DNA from 3 places in the Psychrobacillus sp. FSL K6-2836 genome. Region 3 is predicted to be linked to each of the others. Evidence: riboswitches for the same ligand, from Rfam matches in the RefSeq annotation. Region 3 holds a riboswitch; each other region holds the start of a gene.
What was found. Region 3 has a riboswitch for S-adenosylmethionine ahead of MKY37_RS16985 (methionine ABC transporter ATP-binding protein). Riboswitches for the same ligand answer to the same signal wherever they lie in the genome.
Positions count from the first base shown of each region.

Region 1: linked by a shared signal. The riboswitch ahead of MKY37_RS12205 (acyl-CoA dehydrogenase family protein) and the one ahead of MKY37_RS16985 (methionine ABC transporter ATP-binding protein) in region 3 are both predicted to bind S-adenosylmethionine.
Region 2: linked by a shared signal. The riboswitch ahead of MKY37_RS14295 (bifunctional homocysteine S-methyltransferase/methylenetetrahydrofolate reductase) and the one ahead of MKY37_RS16985 (methionine ABC transporter ATP-binding protein) in region 3 are both predicted to bind S-adenosylmethionine.

Region 1 is NZ_JBBOOM010000001.1:2,567,937-2,570,267, reverse strand. It holds gene MKY37_RS12210 (catalase) at 1-1,039, opposite strand, end outside; SAM riboswitch class I at 1,200-1,300, shown strand; gene MKY37_RS12205 (acyl-CoA dehydrogenase family protein) at 1,401-2,331, shown strand, end outside.
Region 2 is NZ_JBBOOM010000001.1:2,986,893-2,989,223, forward strand. It holds gene MKY37_RS14290 (nuclease-related domain-containing protein) at 115-936, shown strand; SAM riboswitch class I at 1,238-1,346, shown strand; gene MKY37_RS14295 (bifunctional homocysteine S-methyltransferase/methylenetetrahydrofolate reductase) at 1,419-2,331, shown strand, end outside.
Region 3 is NZ_JBBOOM010000001.1:3,531,685-3,534,015, reverse strand. It holds gene MKY37_RS16985 (methionine ABC transporter ATP-binding protein) at 1-808, opposite strand, end outside; SAM riboswitch class I at 1,020-1,124, opposite strand; gene MKY37_RS16980 (thioredoxin family protein) at 1,160-1,480, opposite strand; gene MKY37_RS16975 (toprim domain-containing protein) at 1,492-1,842, opposite strand; gene gcvH (glycine cleavage system protein GcvH) at 1,916-2,296, opposite strand.

The sequences.
Region 1 (2,331 bases), 960 kb from region 3:
CTATTCCTGGTACAACACTTCCTGGATGAAATGCAACTTGCTCTGTTTCGGCAAATACATTATCTACGTTACGATTTAATGTCATCTTCCCTAAAATTTTCACCGGAATTTCTTCCTCGGGCCATAGTTTAGTTGGGTCTAAAATATCAAAATCAAATTTAAATTCATCTTCCTCTGCAATTAGTTGGACCCCAAATTCATACTCTGGATAGTCACCATTATCAATCGCATCATATAGGTCACGACGATGGAAATCCGGATCTTTCCCATTTAGCTTTTGTGCTTCATCCCATACAACCGAATGGGTACCCAGTAAAGGTTTCCAATGAAATTTCACAAAATGGGATTTACCTGCCTCGTTTATGAATCGGTATGTATTTACACCGAACCCTTCCATCATGCGGAAACTACGTGGAATCGCACGATCCGACATAGCCCACATTATCATATGCGCCGTTTCCTGATTGTTGGCAACAAAATCCCAGAACGTATCATGAGCAGTAGCTGCTTGTGGTATTTCATTGTGTGGTTCTGGTTTCAAGGCATGGACCAGGTCCGGGAATTTAATAGCATCTTGAATGAAAAAGACCGGAATATTATTTCCTACTAAATCATAATTCCCTTCTTCGGTATAAAACTTCGTCGCAAATCCTCTAGCATCCCGCGCTAACTCACCAGAACCACGTGATCCTGCCACAGTAGAAAATCTTACAAATACAGGAGTCTTTGTACCAGGTGTTTGTAAGAATTTCGCTTTTGTAAATTCACTCGCTGATTCGTATAGCTCAAACTCTCCATGAGCCGCATATCCTCTAGCATGCACTACACGTTCTGGAATTCGCTCATGATCAAAATGCGTCATCTTTTCACGGAAATGAAAATCTTCTATCAAAGTGGGTCCTCGTTCTCCTGCTTTTAAAGAAAATTCATCCTCAGATATTTTTAGACCCTGATTCGTAGTCATAGCTTGACCTTGATCATCCACACGGAATTCTTCTAATTGTTCATTTTTGTTGTTTCCATTTACTTTCTTATCCAAGCTATCTCCTCCTCTATTTTTATCTTCTCTTTTTTATTACCCTGTATGAACTTTCAAAAACCCTTTAAATAAAATCTATTATCAATTCCGATTAAATTTATCGGAATTGCTATTGACTTCATCTAGATGAAGTAGTAAGATTGTTTCAACAACTCCATACTACTTATTAAGAGAAGCTTAGGGACTGGTCCGATGATGCTTCAGCAACCGCCAAATCAATGGTATGGTGCTACTTCCAGCAAGAAACTTGAGAGATAAGTGCACAAAACTACTTACTCTTTTCGTTCTGGGAAGGGTTTTTTATTTCCCTTAATACCTACTTAACTAATATGAATAATAAAAATTAAAGGAGACGACAACTTTGAATAACCTGTACATCAAAACGGAAAAACAGCAACTATGGATCAAACGTTTATATGAGTTAGAAGATAAATTTAAAAGTAAATCCGCTGAAATTGATGAGCAATCTATTTTTCCAAAAGAAAACGTGGAGGATTTGATCAAGCTTGGATATGCAAGCCTTACTCTACCCGAATCATATGGCGGTAATGGATTTTCTGTCTACGATATGGTTCTTTTACAAGAAACACTTGCTAGCTTTGATGCCAATACGGCTTTATCTGTAGGTTGGAGCTTAGGTGTTGTTGGTGAACTATTCGAAAACAAACTTTGGACGAAGGAGAAACTAGACTTTTTTGCAGCAGAAGTATTAAATGGTGCACTCGTAAATCGTTCCGTTAGTGAAGCTCAAACCGGAAGTCCAACACGGGGGGGTAGACCTGGAACTACTGCCATAAAAAACGGAGATTCTTGGGTATTAAATGGACGTAAAATATACACGACCGCTTCCCCAGTACTTTCCTATTTTTTAACATCTGCTTGGATTGAGGAAAAAGAAAGAGTCGGTTTCTTCCTTATTCCTCGTAATACAGAAGGTCTTTCCATTGAAGAAACCTGGGATGTTGTATCCATGCGCGGAACTAGTAGTAATGACTTAGTACTAAATAACGTAATCGTTCATGAGTCGTATTTGGTAGAGCTCCCTGAATTCGCTAATGGCGGGAAGATAAATGGTTGGTTGCTACATATACCTGCGACCTATCTCGGGATCGCTCAGGCAGCAAGAGACTACGCAGTACATTTTGCGAATACACATTCACCGAATAGCCTGAATGGACCTATAGCACAGCTGCCAAATGTTCAGCAGCTCATTGGAGAAATAGATTTAGAACTTACGAAGGCTAGATTAGTCATTTACGGAGTTGCCTCTGCCTATGACAATGAGTCTACAA
Region 2 (2,331 bases), 540 kb from region 3:
ATGGATTCTTGCGAATATAATTTAATTGGTTTACAAGTGTTAGGGGAACGATGAAATGATACACATGCACAAAAGGAAATAATTATTGCAAAAGCAAAGGGGGCAAAAGCTGGTTTGCAAGGAGAACGAAGAATAAGTGAGGTGTTTGCAAAATATACATTTCCTTTTGAGTACTTATTCGTTGAAAATGTAGGGTTGAATTCAAACGGTAAATTTCAAATGGATGCAATCTTTCTTACTCCCTTTTTTTTAGTAATTCTTGAAAGTAAAAATATAAGTGGTAAGTTATTTTTCAAACAAAACCCTGCATTGTTAGAGCGTGAAACAAATGATGGGAAAATAGATGTATTTGAAAGCCCAGAAATTCAATTATCCCGGAATATTTATTTACTGGAAGAATGGCTAGGAGATCAAGCATTGACTATCCCCATACACGGAGTGATCGTTCTTAGCAATCCGAAAGTAAGAGTGATTGAACCCCCGAAAAAACATAGTGCTATTCTTCCACAAACCATTCCTGTCTATTTGCGCAATCTTCCTCGTGAAAATGTATATTTTAATTCGAATGAGATGCAAAAATTTAGTGAAAAAATAAAAGTCGACCAACAAACCTATATTCCCTTTCCAATGTGTGCACGCTGGGGAATTAAACCTGAAGACCTGAAAAGCGGAGTCCGCTGTGAAAACTGTAATTTTCATGGAATGGTAAAAAGAAAAAGTGGTTGGACTTGCGCTCGCTGTGGTCATTTCGATAAATTCGCACATGAAAAAGCTATTAGGGATTGGTTTATGCTGATTAGTGATACTATTACGAATAAACAATGCAGAACATTTCTTCATCTAGAGTCAAATTATATTGCGCACAGAATCCTGCATTCAATGAATCTAACCAAGATTGGAACATCCAGGAACACCAAGTATAAATGGATATGGTAAAGCAACTGTGCATATACTGAGAAAGATAGAAAAAGAGTGAATCGCTAGAATGTAGAGAAGAATCACTAGAATGTAGCAAAGAATCGCTAGAATGTGGCGAAGAATCGCTAGAATGTAGAGAAGAATCACTAGAATGTAGCGAAGAATCACTAGAATCCAGAACAGAATCACTAGAATATACAGGAAAATCACTTGAATGCGATAAACATAAGTCAAAAAGTATAGAAAATTCAAAACATGTCTTGACGCTTTAGTTGAATAAAGGTACGATATGTCTAATTAGAAAATTGAATAAATGAAATTCTTATCAAGAGAAGCTAAGGGACTGGCCCTATGATGCTTCAGCAACCAGCCAATTAATTGGTCAGGTGCTAAATCCAGCAGACTTTGCAAAGTCTGAAAGATGAGAAGGTGGTATCTTGCATACTCGTAAAGCCTTCTTTTCATGGAAGGCTTTTTTATATGGAGAGGATGGATACAATATGGGTTTATTAGAGGGGTTACAGACATCTATACTGACAGCGGATGGGGCAATGGGTACGTTACTTTATTCGTATGGAATCGATTATTGCAATGAGGAATTGAATATTCAAAAGCCGGAAATTATTGAGAAGATACATCAGGATTATATTGCAGCTGGAGCAGATATTATTCAAACGAATACGTATGGAGCGAATGCCATCAAGCTTGCTCGCTATGGCTTAGAAAACCAAGTGAAAGAAATAAATGAAGCGGCTATCCAAATTGCTAAAAGAGCTGCTGCACCGGGCAACCAATTTGTCCTCGGTACGATTGGGGGCATTCGAGGAATTCGGAAAAGTGATGCCTCGCTTCAGGAGATTATCCAATCACTCGATCAGCAGGCAATCCAGCTGTTAGCAGGAGATCCAGATGGATTATTACTCGAAACGTATTATGACTTGGAAGAATTAAAGACTACTATAACGCATCTTCGCTCACATACAGATATTCCAATCATTGCCCAAGTATCCATGCATGAGCCCGGTATTTTGCAAAATGGTTTACCACTTAATGATGCTCTGCTTCAGCTTGAAGCAATTGGGGCGAACATAGTTGGAGTCAACTGTCGACTAGGTCCCCATCATACGATTCAAGCATTAGAAGGAGTAAAGCTTCCGGAAAAAGCGTTCCTATCTGCTTATCCGAATGCGAGTCTGCTTGATATAGATGAAGGACGGATTGTCTATGAGTCCGATGCTGAATATTTTGGTAAAGCTGCGTTATACCTGAGGGATGCAGGAGTCCGACTAATAGGGGGCTGCTGCGGGACGACGCCAAAGCATATAGAAGCAGTAAAAAAACATATTGGGCATTTAGCACCAATTACGAGTAAAGTTGTAGAGTTGAAAAAGCCAATTATTATTCAAGACGCCA
Region 3 (2,331 bases):
TTAGCTTGATCAACTTGCCATTTGGATAAAGCTCTTTTAAATGTTGTATTGTTTGTAAGGCTTTAGCTGAATCATTGACCTGTGAAACAAAACGCTTCGTTATAGGTTGTTGTGGATTTTGGAATACATCTAAAACTGCGCCTTCTTCTACCACATGCCCTTTTTCCATTACTGCAACGCGACCACATATTTTTTGTATGACCTGCATCTCATGGGTTATCAGTACAATAGTAAGACCTAACTTTTCGTTAATACTAACTAATAAATCCAAAATAGAATCCGTAGTTTCAGGGTCTAGCGCCGAGGTTGCTTCATCACAAAGAAGGACTTCTGGACGATTTGCTAGTGCACGTGCAATTCCGACACGTTGTTTTTGACCGCCTGATAATTGAGAAGGATAATAATGTCCACGTCCCTCAAGGCCTACAAGCTCAATAAGCTCGTTAACCCGTGTAGCACGTTGATCTTTTGGAACACCAGCTATTTCTAAGGGAAAAGCAATATTTTCTGCAACCGTTCTGGACCATAACAGATTAAAATGTTGGAAAATCATGCTTACCTTTTGTCTTACTTGACGAAGCTTCACTTCATTTATCTTTGTAATATCTTGATTGTTCACGATAATTTGTCCAGAAGTTGGTTTTTCTAATCCATTTAATAAGCGAATAAGTGTACTTTTACCTGCACCACTATAGCCAATGATGCCAAAGATTTCGCCTTTCTTTATGTCAAGATTCACCTCTTCAACTGCAACGATCGTACCCTGTTTCGTACTAAATTTTTTCGAAATATTATTTAAATTAATCACGCGAATCTTGCCACCTTTCTATGAAACACTTTATTACCTATTTATCACTAAGTAATGTTGTATGAATTTTTATATCCAGCATTTTAATGCTACTTATCGTGCCAAACAGTTACTATATAAATACATATACTTCCCATTTCGATCTAAAAAAACCCTCCTGCAAAAGAGCAGAAGGGCTTTAAGTTATCCATTTTAATAACATTCATCCATTCTCTCATTTCCCAAAGCATTTGCTTTGCGTGATTTGGCACCATTTCATTTACATGACGGTTGCCGGGCTTCATAGGGCACTTCCCTCCACCTCTCTTAATAAGAGTATTACTATTTAATTTGTCGGTATATCGTATATTATCACACGACTACTTGCTCGTCAATACTTTTTATAGAGTCTAATATAAATGGAACAGATTGAAAGGCATATATTTTTTTATATACCGCATCACCTTTAGCTATTAACAGACAAGGCACACTTTCAATATGATAATCCATTGCAAAATTCTCTAAGTAATTAATATTTGCTTGGCCAATCGAAAAAGGCTTCATCTCTTGTACAACTTGCATCATTTTACTAGCAACTTGGCATGTTCCACATAAAGGTGTATAAATATAAAACATCGTAAGCTTACCGCTTTTTTTATGACTATTCCACTGTTCAAGTGTCCATTCATTCACATTACATCATCCTAAAGTAAATATTCTCTCTTCACTTTTATATTAACACTTTTTAATATGGAAGCCAAAACTTTGAACGGAGTAGTCGCAACTTCGCAGTACATTGGGTTGGTGTATAGATGAATCGCCTCTGGGTATTCCTTCCTCACAACTGACCGAATTTGCTCTCCGGATTTATCTGCATCTAAAAACGCATATATAGGTATACCGTCATAAGGACTTAAAATTTCTTCAAGCTTTACATTTGATATCGTTCCATTTGTACAAATAATTTCTGTTGATTCGTCAAGAAGTTTTAAAAGCTTTAGTTTATCTGATCTTCCCTCAACGAGAATTATTTTTTCACTAAAGACAATAGCCATCAGCTTCTCTCCTAACTACGCCCTTTCCAATATTATATGAAAAAAACGCCGATAATAAGCGGCGTTTTCATAATTATTCTGAAATTAATTCTTCGTATTTTTCTGGAGATAGTAAACCATCCACTTCCGTTAAATCAGCTGGCTCGATAACAATCATCCATGCATTTTCATAAGGGGATTCATTTACATATTCAGGGCTATCTTCTAATTCTGTATTTACCTCTACAACTTTCCCGCTAATTGGTGCATACAGTTCAGATACGGTTTTTACAGACTCTACACTACCAAATGGATCTCCTGCTTTGATCTCATCTCCAACTTGTGGAAGTTCGACAAACACGATATCTCCAAGTTCAGATTGTGCAAATTCAGTAATACCGATACGGACATTTCCGCCTTCAGTCTTTACCCATTCATGTTCTGCTGAGTATTTTAAATCTTTAGGTGCGTTCATATTATATACCCCTCTCCATTATTAATACATTCATC